4 regions of the Viridibacillus sp. KH_047 genome follow, and region 4 is predicted to be linked to each of the others. Evidence: riboswitches for the same ligand, from Rfam matches in the RefSeq annotation. Region 4 holds a riboswitch; each other region holds the start of a gene.

Region 1 (3,489 bases), 1.7 Mb from region 4:
CTATTTATCCCAAACGTCTTTAGCGATACGTACAACATGACGTAATTTTTCCCATTGCTGTTCTTCCGTTAATAGATTGCCTTCTTCAGTAGAGGCAAAGCCACATTGTGGGCTTAAACAAAGCTGATCGATATTCACATATTTCGTTGCTTCTTCGATTCTTCCTTTAATTTCATCTTCATCCTCGAGTTCAGAAGTCTTGGAAGTAATCAAACCCAAAACGACATTTTGATCTTTAATGAATCGCAAAGGTTTAAAATCTCCTGATCGTTCATTATCAAATTCTAAGAAAAAGGCATCCACATTCACACGTGAAAATAGCTCTTTTGCGATCGGCTCATATGCACCTTGATATAACCAAGAAGATTTAAAATTCCCGCGACAAATATGAATCGTAACCGCCATATCTTCCGGTTTATTTGCTAGTGCTTCAACAGTAATATCAGCAAACTTTTTCACTAATTCATCTGGATCAAATCCCTGTTCTTTTATCTTATCTCGAAAAACATCACTGAACAAAGCTCCCCAGCTTGTATCATCTAATTGTAAATAGCGGCATCCTACTTCATAAAAAGCTTGAATCGCATCTTGATATACATTAATAATATCTTTAGCCACATCATCGAGTGAAGCATATGAAGGATTGCTTATATACGGTTCGCTTCCAACTACACCTGAGTAAAAAATCATATTAGGCCCTGGGATTGTAATTTTCGCAACATGCTCACCGGCAATACTTTTCAAATACTTAAAGTCTTGTAAAAATGGATGGTCTTTAGGGAAATTTAATTTCGAATCGACCGTGTATGCCTCCGCTTTTTTCATCGCCCCATTAAAAGCACCAGAAAGGTCTTTTTCATAAACACGAATCCCCTCAATCGCACTGATAAAGTCTAAATGCCACCATCTTCTTCTAAATTCACCATCTGTGACAGCAGATAGACCGACTTCTTTTTGTTTTTCAACAAGCTTTGCAATTTCTATATCCTCAATTAATCGTAATTCTTCTTTAGTTATCTGACCTTGTTGATATTGTGCTCTTGCATCTTTAAGTACTTGTGGACGAAGAAAGCTCCCTACATGGTCTGCTCGAAATGGTGCTTTAGTTATTGTGTTAGTCAAAATGGACAACCCCTCTGAAGTTAAATTTATGTTTTTCACTTAGCTTTTCGGGGTATAAAAAAACCCCTTCTAAAAAAAAGAAGAGATTGGCTTCATAGCTGTTACTCTTCTTATCTTCAAGCGTTACGCTTCTGGAATTAGCACAGTGCAAAAAAAGTCTGTTGCTGAGATATCAAAGGGCCAGTCCCTCCATCTCTCTAAATAAGAAAATTACATATTTTTAATTACTTGTTATCAATCTACATGTATATCCATAGATTGTCAATATTTAGTGTTATTTACCTGTTCAATCCAAGTTTTATCATGTTAAATATTTATTATTACGTAGATTTGAAATTAGTCATATACTTTATTTAATTCTATTGATTTAAGTAGTTTAGGGTACCGCATAATAAAACAATGCCAGGTCTCTATCCTAGACCTGGCATTGTTTTATTAATGTAGATTAAGTTTTTCTTCTACTTTCCGACAGACTTCATCTGCGGATAGGCCCGCCGCTTCAATGATTGAACCTTGAATGGACGTATCGTGAATGCCCAGTGCATTATTGTCCAACCCTGTAATGACACAACAATCTACACCCGTTGCATCTGATTCATGTTTCAGTTCAACGATCTCATATCCCTTTGCAAGCAAAGCCTCTGATACATTCGTTAATGATTGCTCTACACCGATTATCGACATAGTAGGGTTCACCTCCTAGTTGATAAGATGTCCGTTTCTACTTATATTTATGTATACAATTTCAACTAAAACAAAGACAAAACCCCATAATAAGATATCTTGTATAAGTAGTGTCGATGACAATGGTCCATAAAATAAAAAAAAACGCACATCTTAAAAGATGTGCGTTTCTTCAGCTATCTATCATTACCCTCTTCTTCCGCCTCTGCCACCGCGTTTAGACTCGGTGCTGCGTTTTAGAGTAGATAAGTTATCTTCACTTGATTTTAAGAATTTAGCCATCTTATCTTCAAAGGTTTCCTTCGGTTGGAAATTACCTCGTTGGCGATTATCCTTCTGACGATATGGGCGCTTCGTATAAGAAGACGTACTTTCAACAGGTTTATCAATCGCTTTTTTAATAGATAGGGCAATTTTTCCTTCTTTTTCGCTTAGGACCTTTACTTCTACTTGATCCCCAACTTTAAGATGTTCATTAATATCTTTTACGTAAGCTTCTGCAACTTCACTAATGTGCACAAGCCCTGTCACCTTATCCGGTAACTCAACAAACGCACCAAAATTCGTGATTCCTGTAACCTTACCTTGTACCTTACTACCAATTTCTACTGACAATCCATTTCCTCCTAATAAATACTATACTTTATTATATCAAATTTTTTTTTTGATGCCAGTCATCCGTGATATTATTTAATATCAACAATATATTCAATTTAATACTAATAACTTAAGTAGTATTGGTGGCTGGCACCATTAGATTAATAAATAAATTGCACGCAATAGAGGGAATCAATAATATACTCAGAATATATAAGTGAAGGCGAAAGTCCATTTTTGAGAGGAGGAAATGACTAATGTCAAAGAAAGTATTATTGTTAGCTGGAGATGCCGTTGAAGCTTTGGAGATTTATTATCCGTATTTTCGTTGTCTTGAAGAGGGCTATGATGTGCAAATAGCTGCTCCATCGAAGAAAAACTTACAAACGGTCGTTCATGATTTTATTGGTTGGGATACTTATACTGAGAGTAAAGGATACCTTATTGAATCTCATTTGGCGTTTGAGGATGTACAGCCTGAAGAGTATGATGGATTGATTATACCTGGAGGAAGAGCTCCTGAATACATTCGATTAAATGAAAATGTTCCAAAGATCGTCGCTCATTTCTTTGAGGCAAATAAACCAGTTGCAGCAATTTGCCACGCTAGTCTCATTTTAACAACTGTTTCTCAATACTTAAAAGGTCGGGAATTAACGGCTTATATCGCATGTAAACCAGATGTAGAAGCTGCAGGAGCAACTTATATTGAAGACCCTCTCCATGTTCAAGGAAACCTCATTTCCGGACATGCATGGCCAGATCTACCAGGATTTATGAGAGAATTCATTAAACAACTAAATCAATAAAATTTGTTATTAAAAAAGAGACAAAAGAACGTATCCAAAATATCTTAATGTATTTTGGATACGTTTCTTTATAGCTACTGATTCACTTCCTCATAAACCTCATTCATAAACAATAATCATTTGGCCATTGGAATTTTTCTGAATATGATGGCTTTTTTAGTGTGTAACTCAATTGGCCATTCTACACTTTCTGTTACTAAACTCTACCACACTTATTCTGCCTGCATTTATTATTTTTCCATTCGTTTCACAGAATATACTTTTGTAATTAACTATA
Region 2 (3,489 bases), 1.7 Mb from region 4:
TATCTACTCCTAATGTTTCCTTAAACTGTTCACGCTTTTCATTAATGATATGATAAATGCCTTGCCCTACAGTACCAAATCCTAGAATTGCTACCTTTACTGCTGCCATATGATCGCCTCCAAAAATAATATTGCAATCTCACACTCAATCTCCAAATTGTTTTCAAACTCTATCTAGCATAGATGACATCAAAGTCAGATTTTAAAACTCATTTTGTAGTTCCGATTCTGTCTATGTTTCAGCACAATACCAAATGATATTGACTTCCACTTAATTCAGAGAAATAGACATATCGCTAATTACTAATTATGTTGCTGTACAACTGTATTGAACCCCTTTACAGCGTATCTCTCCCGTAATCCCCTTACGAATAGTTTTTCAAATAGCGTTTAGCAATTTTATCAATTACTAATATAATGTGCTTCAATTTTTTTACTTATTGATGATTTTAGACTATAAATGAACAGATTACAAGAAAAATCTTTCCGGAGAGGACAATTGTTTTTTCTAGAAGGTCACAAAAACCGATACTAACAATACTTTAACTGTATTTTAAATTTTGCGACATAACGTTTATAGTTTAAAAATAACGATTTAAAAAGAAAAAAGGACGACATAATGTCCCTCGTCATCCCTTGTCTTGATCTTTTCTCAATATATAAATACTTATTTTGCTACGACTGCTTCAGCTACTTTTGCAAAAGCATTATCTAGTGCTTCAATAATATCCTCAATTGCTTCTAAACCAATTGATAAACGTACAAGTTCTTCAGATACACCCGCTTGAACTAATTCTTCTGCACTTAATTGTTGGTGTGTTGTAGATGCAGGATGGATAATTAACGAACGTGCATCACCTACATTTGCTACATGCGAGAATAACTCAATGTTATCAATTAACTGGCGACCAGCTTCACGACCACCTTTAATTCCGAATGTTAAAACTGATCCGAAACCATTTTTTAAATACTTTTTCGCATTTTCGTGAGTTGCACTTTCTTCAAAGCCATTGAAGCTAACCCACTCAACATTTTCATGACTACGTAAGTATTCAGCTACTTTTTGTGCATTCTCATTATGTCGTGGTACACGTAAATGCAATGTTTCGAGACCTTGAATTAATTGAAATGCATTGTCGGGACTTAATGTTGGACCAAAATCACGTAGTAATTGGACACGCAAACGAGTTGCGAATGCAGCACTAGCAGCATCAACACCGTAACGAATACCATGGTAAGAAGCATCTGGTTCTGTATAGTCAGGGAACTTCCCTTGTGTCCAATCAAATTTACCAGCATCGACAGCGACACCACCGATTACTGTACCGTGTCCACCAATCCATTTTGTTGCAGAGTGCACTACAATATCAGCACCGAACTCTATTGGATTTGAACCATATGGTGATGGAAATGTATTATCAACAATTAATGGAATCTCATTTTCATGTGCGATATTTGCCAAAGCTTCAATATCCACTACAGTTAAACTCGGATTACCAATTGTTTCCACATAAATCGCTTTTGTATTTTCTTGAATCGCTGTACGGAAATTTTCTGGATCTCTTTCATCTACAAATGAAGCTGTAATGCCATAGCGTGGTAAAGTATTGGCTAACAAATTATATGTACCGCCATATAAACTACCTGAAGCAACGACATGATCGCCTGCACGCGCAATATTTAAAATTGAAAATGAAATAGCAGCCATTCCTGAAGATAATGCTACCGCCGCTGTTCCACCTTCTAATAGAGCAACTCGTTTTTCGAATACATCGACTGTTGGGTTCATAATGCGAGAATAAATATTACCGGGTTCTTCAAGTGCAAATAGTTTTTGAGCATGCTCCGTACTATTAAAAGCGTAAGCAGTTGTACGATAAATTGGTACAGCACGTGCACCTGTTGTTGGATCTGCCACTTGGCCACCGTGTAATAATAAAGTTTCTGGACGTAAATTTGTCATCATTCATTCCCCCTAAATGTTTTTTGAGATGGCAAATCGGAGGTGTGAGGAGGATTTTATGGAAAAATAAAAACCCCCTTCGCTAAGAAGAGGGTTGCATGAGCAATTTTTCCTCCCCTTATCTGTCAGATCCGATTAAAAATCTGTAGGAATTAGCACCATTGTGAGTTCGTCGCTCACCGGTTGCTGGGCATCGCAGGGCCTATCCCTCCGCCGCTCTTGATAAGAGTATTTGATTCAGTTCCATCTTGTTGACAAGTATAGAAGATATATCGAACTAATGTCAATACTTTTATTTGTTTTTTCTGAACATTAAATTAAATAGATGCACTTTTAAGAACGATGAATTTAATTTAAGTAGACTTTAAAATATGTTAGCCTAAAGATAGAACATAAATATATATTATTTGGCAAAGGGGTTTCGGATAATGGCAAGAGAATTACTACGTAGTCACGCTTCTGTGCGTAAATATACAGGCGAACTTATTACTAAAGAAGTTGTTATTGATTTAATTGAAACAGCACAAATGGCAGCGAGCTCGCATTTCGTACAAGCTTATAGCGTCATTTGGGTTACAGATGAAAATAAGAAGAAAAAACTTGGAGAACTTTCGAATAATGAATTCCAATTCGGAACAGCGGGTGCTTCGTTTTTATTTTGTGTAGATTTTAAACGACTGCAAGTTGCGGGACAGAAGAATGGTGTAGAAATTATTGCTGATTCTGCGGAGAACGTACTTGTGGGTGTAGCAGATGTTGCACTTTTCGCTCAAAACTTCGTTATTGCTGCTGAAGATCAAGGTTACGGTATTTGTTATATTGGTGGAGCACGTAATAATCCAAAAGAAATTAATGAATTATTTGGACTTCCTGAATATGTATTCCCATTGTTTGCTATGACGATTGGTGTACCTACGAAACGTAATGAAACAAAACCTCGTTTACCAGTTCAAGCTGTACTACATGAAAACACTTATGATGTAGAACAATATGACACATTGTTAGATGAGTATGATGCAACAATGGAAGCCTACTATGCAAGCCGTGGGTCGAATCGTAAAATGGCCAACTGGACAAAACAAATGGCGGATTTCTTAATAGAACAACGTCGACCACATATCAAAGAATTTTTGGCTCAAAAAGGCTTCACTTGGAAGTAATAAAGCAAGCTCTGAAATTAGGGATACTTAGTTTTAGAGCTTTTTTCTATGAGTTCAACCTATTATAAGTTGTTTTACTACGCCTCATCTCTTTCACTTCGTTAGATCACTATTCATAACCCCATAAAAAAACCTGCCACTATTTAGTGACAGGCTGGTTTTTTATTCTTTTACTAAACCTTCAATTACTAGCTCTTTTACAGGTAGGAAGACTTCGCCTGAGTTGATATATTTCACTTCGACTGTGTCACCTTCTTGTAGATAAATTGCTAGTGGTACAACTTCTGAGCTGACGCTATAGTTATCTTTGTTATCTAACATAAACGATACCGTTGTAAAATCGCCATTTTGCTCTTTATAAACGCG
Region 3 (3,489 bases), 1.4 Mb from region 4:
AGGAAGATAAAAAAGATATGGACCGTATTGTCAACGAGTATTACGAAAAAGGACAATATTATAAATCACTTCAAAAATAATTCAATCAAGATGCCTGAGTATCGTTTTTCAAACGATTTCTCAGGTTTTTTTATTCTCTTACTATGAGTTTCTTCTATATAAAATAAAAAATATCCCGAGCTACGATGATTACTTAAATAATCAACATGTAACTCGGGATATTTTATGTTATTGAGATTTTTTAGATTGAATTAAAGTCCCGCTTTTTCTTTTAAAACGGCAGCTTTATCTGTAGCTTCCCAAGGAACATTCAAATCTGTACGGCCAAAGTGACCATAAGCAGCTGTTTGTTTATAGATTGGGCGACGTAGATCAAGCATTTTAATAATACCAGCTGGGCGTAAATCAAATAATTCACGAACCCATTCAACTAAATCTGCTTCATTTACTTTACCAGTACCGAAAGTATCGATTGCAATTGAAACTGGTTGTGCAACACCAATTGCATAAGCTAATTGTACTTCACAACGCTCAGCAAGTTCAGCTGCTACGATATTTTTGGCAACATAACGTGCTGCATAAGCTGCAGAACGGTCAACCTTAGTCGCATCCTTACCAGAGAAAGCACCGCCACCATGACGAGCATATCCACCATAAGTATCTACGATAATTTTGCGTCCTGTTAAGCCTGCATCACCTTTTGGTCCACCAATTACAAAACGACCAGTTGGGTTGATGAAGTATTTTGTTTTTTCATCTAGTAATTCAGTAGGTACAACTGGAGCAATTACACGTGCTTGTAAATCCTCTTTAATTTGCTCTAATGTTACTTCTGGATCATGTTGAGTTGAAATAACAATTGTATCCACACGAACTGGACGATTATTTTCATCATACTCGATTGTTACTTGTGTTTTACCATCTGGACGTAAATAATCTAACTCTTTTGTTTTACGAACTTCAGTTAAACGTCGTGCTAATTTATGTGCCAAGCTAATAGGTAAAGGCATTAACTCAGGTGTCTCGTTACATGCGTATCCGAACATTAAACCTTGGTCACCTGCACCAATTGCTTCAATATCTTCATCTGTCATTGAGCCTTCGCGTGCTTCTAGTGCTTGGTCAACGCCCAATGCGATATCAGCTGATTGCTCACCGATTGCCGTTAAAACAGCTACGTTTTCGCCATCAAAGCCATATTTACCACGTGTATAGCCGATTTCCATTACCGTTTCACGAACGATTTTAGGAATATCAACATAAGTTGATGTTGTAATTTCTCCTGCTACTAATACAAGACCAGTTGTTACTGTAGTTTCACATGCTACACGTGCATTCGGGTCTTTTGAAACGATTTCATCTAAAATGGCATCCGAAATTTGATCACAAATTTTATCTGGATGTCCTTCTGTTACACTCTCTGATGTAAACAGTCGACGGTTTGTCATTTGGTTTCCTCCTATTATCTGCGAGATTGCCTCGGAAATGATACGGTACTCATTACCCATGTTAGTTCTTTCCAGTAGGATTGAACGCCAAGCCGTTGCTGCCTTTAACACGAGGATTCTAGAAAGTGCCACTATATAAATAGAACCGCATAAATTACATATACTTATCAAAAATTTAGGAATTGGTCTATTTTAAATAAAAAAACCCTTCCCCCCATTATTACTAATGAGTGGAAGGGAATAATTCATAAGCACCTTTCACTCTTATCGTTCAAGGATTAAATCCTTGCATCAGATTGAGCACCAGCGCATCACATAAAATCACAATGCAGGTTGCCGGGTTTCATAGGGCCTGACCCTCCACCAGCTCGGGATAAGAGTATCCGTTCAATTTCTCATATTAGAACATTATAGCTAAGTTGTCAACCTCTTTTTTATTTCTAAAAAAAAGTACAACTTTCAAAAAAATTATATGGTGATTAGTATAGATTAATTAACTAAATGTGTTATACTAATTTCCGAAATGAATTATAAATCCCCTCTATTAAGAGGAATAATATAAAAAGGATGGTACGTAAAACGATGAATTCAGTAGAAATTACGAATGAACTGAAGGAATTATTGAAAGGTGAAAATATTCTTGAACAACTTTCAGTACCACAATTAACAGAAAAAGCTACTTCACGCGGTGAGGCAATCCTAACTGTTGATGGTGCAGTAAGAGCAGTCACAGGAAAATATACAGGTCGTTCTCCTAAAGATAAATATATGGTTGAAGAAGACAGTTCAAAAGACAAAATTGATTGGGGTAAAGTAAACAGACCAATTTCGTCGGATATCTTCGACTCATTATACACTAAAGTAGTAAACTACTTAAAAGAAAAAGAAGAATTATTTGTATTTAAAGGTTTTGCAGGTGCAGACCCATCATCTCGTTTAGCTATTCGTGTAGTGAACGAATACGCTTGGCATAACCTATTTGCACATCAATTATTCATTCGTCCTACTGAAGAGGAATTAGAAACTCATGAAGCTGACTTCACAATCGTTTCTGCTCCAACTTTCAAAGCGGACCCAGCAGTAGACGGTACTGATTCAGAAACTTTCATTATCGTTTCCCTTGAAAAACGTATCATCCTTATTGGCGGAACTGAATATGCTGGAGAAATGAAAAAATCCATTTTCGGTATCATGAATTACTTATTACCACAACAAGGTATTCTTTCAATGCACTGTTCAGCAAACGTTGGTGAAGCAGGCGATGTAGCATTATTCTTCGGTTTATCTGGAACTGGTAAAACAACTTTATCTGCAGATGCAGATCGTAAACTAATCGGTGATGATGAACATGGTTGGTCTGACAACGGTGTATTCAATATCGAAGGCGGTTGCTACGCTAAGACTATCAACCTTTCTAAAGAGAAAGAACCTGAAATCTACAATGCTATCAGTTTTGGTACTGTATTAGAAAACGTAGTAGTAGATGAAGAAACACGCATTCCTGACTACGATGATGTTTCGCTAACAGAAAATACTCGTGTTGCTTACCCAATCCAAAATATCGAAAACATTGTTGATCCATCTGTTGCAGGCCATCCTAAAACAATCATCTTCTTAACTGCAGATGCATTTGGCGTATTGCCTCCAATCAGCAAGTTATCAAAAGAGCAAGCAATGTATCACTTCTTAAGTGGTTTCACATCTAAACTAGCAGGTACTGAACGTGGTGTTACTTCACCTGAACCAGTATTCTCAACATGCTTCGGTTCTCCATTCCTACCACTTCCAGCAACAGTTTACGCTGAGATGTTAGGTAACAAAATCGACGAACACGAAGTAAACGTTTTCTTAGTAAACACTGGTTGGACTGGTGGCGAGTACGGCGTTGGTAACCGTATGAAACTTTCTTACACTCGTACAATGGTTCGCGCTGCAATTGACGGTAAACTAAATAACGTCTTTACTGAAAAAGATGCTATCTTCGGTTTAGAAATGCCTGTAGCTGTTGAAGGTGTTCCTACTGAAGTATTAAATCCACGAA
Region 4 (3,489 bases):
ACAATACGTGTGATGCCTGGTACAGAGTGGGATTGTTTTACCACTGAAAGTCAGCATTGCTTAACAAACAACCCTTACACGCTTTCTACAGAGGCTGATCGTATGGGGTACCGCTTTGAAGGGCCAGTGTTATCAATGACAGAGAAATTCGAATTATTATCAGAGGCTGTGACGTTTGGAACAGTTCAAATCCCACCAAATGGTAAACCGATCATTTTAATGGCCGATCGCCAAACAACTGGTGGTTATCCGAAAATGGTTCAAGTCATCACAGCTGATCTAGCTAGTCTTGCACAGTTACAAACAGGTGCTAAAATCAGGTTCGAGCTCGTAACATTAGAAGAAGCTCAACAAGCATTAATATCTAAAGAGCAAAAAATAAAAACTATCGCTACTGCTATTCGCTGTTCTGCAAAGCTTACTTAACATGTAAGAAGTATTGTCCAACAAAATACAGCAGTACAAAGAGAAAGAGCATGTTTTGAATGAAGATTATTCAAAACTTGCTCTTATTGTTTTATAAATTTTTGTAAATAAAATAATGATCAATATACTTATAACTCTAATGTCATAAATGCACTATTCGGATCGTCAATGTAATTAGAGAATGGCTTACAATATTGAAAACCATTTTTCAAATACAGCCTCTTAGCGGGTTCAAAAGCCTCCGTTGCACCTGTTTCTAAACTTAATCGATTATAACCACGGTGCCTAGCCACTTCAATAACATGCTCAAGAATACTTCTTGCAACGCCTTTTCTTAAATATAATGATGAAGTACGCATTGATTTTATTTCACCATGGTGTGCATCCAGTTCTTTAAGTGCTCCGCATCCAACTAATGCACCTTCTTCCCATGCACTCCAGAAAGTAATCTCTGGCTTTTTCAATTCCTCTATATTTAACGCATGTATACTTTCAGGTGGAGAATTTAGTGCCATACCTTGAAGATGCTCCTCCAATAATGCCTTAATTTCATATCCTGATAAATCATCAATTCTAATATCCACAGAGTTCACCTCTCAGTTTCTATTATTCATTTGCAATGAGTATTTAAGGTAGAATAGCAAATGAGCGCACAGGGAAACCAGAAGCCTTCTCAGGTTTAGGTACGATGTTAAAGATGACCGCCCCTTTTGCGGGTAGCTGGTCTAAATTAGTTAGCAACTCTACTTGATATGTATCTTGTTCCAATACATATAGTTCACCTAGTAATGCATTGTTTTGACGATATAAAATGCTAGAGTCCGTATCAAATGTTTCATGCCCAACTGCTTTAATATGACGCTCTTCAAACAAGAATTTTAGTGCATCTACCGACCATCCTGGTGCATGTGGATCTCCCTCTTTATCAAAGTTATTAAATGCTTCAACATCAGGCCAGCGTTTGCTCCAATCCGTACGAAGAGCAACAAATGTACCTGCCTCAATTTCACCGTAATCGGCCTCGAATTTCAAAATATCTTCAACTGAAATTGTGAAATCATGATTCTCTGCTGCATCTTTAGAATGATCTATTACAACGAGCGGCAGTGCAAGCTCTTTTAACTCTAATTCTTCTAAATAACGAGCATTACGAACAAAGTGGATAGGTGCATCTAAATGAGTTCCATATTGTCCAGCAAACGAAAAATTCTGAGCAAAAAATCCATCATCATGTGAAAATAGAGTTGTTTTTTCCAACCCTTTAAATGCGTTGAAACGTGGTGTTTCTGCTCCAAAAGTATGTGTTAAATCGATCCATTTCTTTTCTTTTAACGTTTGTAGTGCATTGATTAATTCTGTTGACATATCCATCACCTCATCATTTTTTTAAACAAAAAAACCTCTTCTTGATAAGAAGAGGTTGGCGATACGTCCATGCACTCTTCTTATCTTCAAGCATACGCTTCTGGAATTAGCACGGTACATCGTCCGTTGCTGAGATTTCACAGGGCCAGTCCCTCCACCTCTCTGGATAAGAAAAAAGTTATTTTGTTGATTCTTAATTTACAACTTTAGAAATCTATTGTCAATAAAATTTAGAAAATTCTTTATAATGTATGATTGTAATAATCTATTATGATAGCTTTTCATTCTACAATAACAGCGTAAGATGTGATTGCCAAACGCTATCCACAGGCTTTGTAAGGGTCTCTAGGCCCCTCTCAGTGTATGTTTTGCTGTAACTGGCTTAAATGGTCCTCATAACAATAATCTCGCAATAGGCGGTTAAAATCTTTACAATATTCTTGTTAAGCTTCGTCTACTATTAGTAGCATAAATAAATTATATGAATAAAAATCATATAAAAAAGGTCACCTCAGTGTATATGGCGACCTTTTTGTATAGCTTTCTAAGTATATAAGACACTTCCCTAAATTCTCGATACATACAATTCATGTAATTTTTCGGAAAATTCATCTGTCGGTAATGGCTTACTAAAGTAATATCCTTGTGCAAAGTCACATAGGTTTTCACGGACGATATACAATTCATCTTCCGTCTCTACCCCTTCGGCAACCACCTGCATACTCAATGCATGCGCTAATTTGATAATAGCAGCCACCATTGCGACATTACTAAGCCCTGTTTTTAAACCATGGATGAACGATTGATCGATCTTCAATATATCAATTGGAAACTGATTTAAATAGCTGAGAGAGGAATAACCTGTTCCAAAGTCATCAATCGCGATGATTACACCCAGTGCTTTTATTTGATTAAACGTTTCAATTAATTCCTCTGTTTGATGCATTAAGCTCATTTCAGTAATTTCCAACTCTAAATTTTTAGCTGGTAAACCTGTATCTTGTAATACTGCTCGTAAATTGTGCACAAAATTTCTTTCTTTCAAATGTATAGGCGAAATATTAACTGAAATACGAATATCAAACCCATATTCATCAAGCCACTTCTTCATTTGTTTACAAGCCCTTTTCAATGTCCATTCACCAATAGAACTAATCAATCCGCACTCTTCTGCAAAGGGTATAAACTTATCTGGAGAAATAAAACCGTAATCCTTATCATACCAACGAATTAAAGCTTCCATTCCGATTAATTGATTTGTTTTTAAATCGATTTTCGGTTGATAATAAAGTTGAATTTCATCCTGAATAATAGCATGACGGAGTTTAGTTTCTAGCAGCAGCAATTGATTATGAGTACTATTCATCGTGTTTTTATATTGTATGTAATTGCTAGCTCTATTCTTTTTAGCTTCAATCAAGGCGACATTCGCACATTTTATTAAGTCCTCTGGTGTATTTGCATCTGCTAGACTTGAGCTTATGCCGATACTAATAGAAGAATAGAATTCATATTGTTCAATCAAAAAAATATCTTCAAAATTGACCATTATTTGATGTGCCTTACAAATGGCATGTTCATTATTCTTCATAATGATGGCAAATTTATCACCACTATAACGAAATAGTGACTTTTCATCTATACCTAATCCTTTCAGGCGAGTCGCTACTTCAATTAGAAATAAATCACCTGTTAAAT

The links. A riboswitch is a leader RNA that binds a small molecule or an ion and turns the genes downstream of it on or off. The one in region 4 is predicted to bind S-adenosylmethionine.
Region 1: another riboswitch for S-adenosylmethionine. It lies ahead of AC3IS5_RS02485 (5-methyltetrahydropteroyltriglutamate--homocysteine S-methyltransferase); the one in region 4 lies ahead of AC3IS5_RS11090 (cyclase family protein).
Region 2: another riboswitch for S-adenosylmethionine. It lies ahead of AC3IS5_RS18935 (O-acetylhomoserine aminocarboxypropyltransferase/cysteine synthase family protein); the one in region 4 lies ahead of AC3IS5_RS11090 (cyclase family protein).
Region 3: another riboswitch for S-adenosylmethionine. It lies ahead of metK (methionine adenosyltransferase); the one in region 4 lies ahead of AC3IS5_RS11090 (cyclase family protein).

What each region holds. Positions count from the first base shown of each region.
Region 1 covers NZ_CM174479.1:491,772-495,260, reverse strand. The annotation lists gene AC3IS5_RS02485 (5-methyltetrahydropteroyltriglutamate--homocysteine S-methyltransferase) at 1-1,122, opposite strand; SAM riboswitch class I at 1,230-1,330, opposite strand; gene AC3IS5_RS02480 (YkuS family protein) at 1,558-1,806, opposite strand; gene AC3IS5_RS02475 (S1 domain-containing RNA-binding protein) at 1,993-2,421, opposite strand; gene AC3IS5_RS02470 (DJ-1/PfpI family protein) at 2,661-3,212, shown strand.
Region 2 covers NZ_CM174479.1:3,873,264-3,876,752, forward strand. The annotation lists gene AC3IS5_RS18930 (homoserine dehydrogenase) at 1-109, opposite strand, end outside; gene AC3IS5_RS18935 (O-acetylhomoserine aminocarboxypropyltransferase/cysteine synthase family protein) at 668-1,963, opposite strand; SAM riboswitch class I at 2,079-2,192, opposite strand; gene AC3IS5_RS18940 (NADPH-dependent oxidoreductase) at 2,392-3,123, shown strand; gene AC3IS5_RS18945 (hypothetical protein) at 3,286-3,489, opposite strand, start outside.
Region 3 covers NZ_CM174479.1:835,613-839,101, reverse strand. The annotation lists gene AC3IS5_RS04305 (gamma carbonic anhydrase) at 1-80, shown strand, start outside; gene metK (methionine adenosyltransferase) at 252-1,448, opposite strand; SAM riboswitch class I at 1,710-1,828, opposite strand; gene pckA (phosphoenolpyruvate carboxykinase (ATP)) at 2,031-3,489, shown strand, end outside.
Region 4 covers NZ_CM174479.1:2,217,044-2,220,532, forward strand. The annotation lists gene AC3IS5_RS11080 (5-oxoprolinase subunit C family protein) at 1-426, shown strand, start outside; gene AC3IS5_RS11085 (GNAT family N-acetyltransferase) at 555-1,010, opposite strand; gene AC3IS5_RS11090 (cyclase family protein) at 1,054-1,791, opposite strand; SAM riboswitch class I at 1,869-1,964, opposite strand; gene AC3IS5_RS11095 (putative bifunctional diguanylate cyclase/phosphodiesterase) at 2,357-3,489, opposite strand, start outside.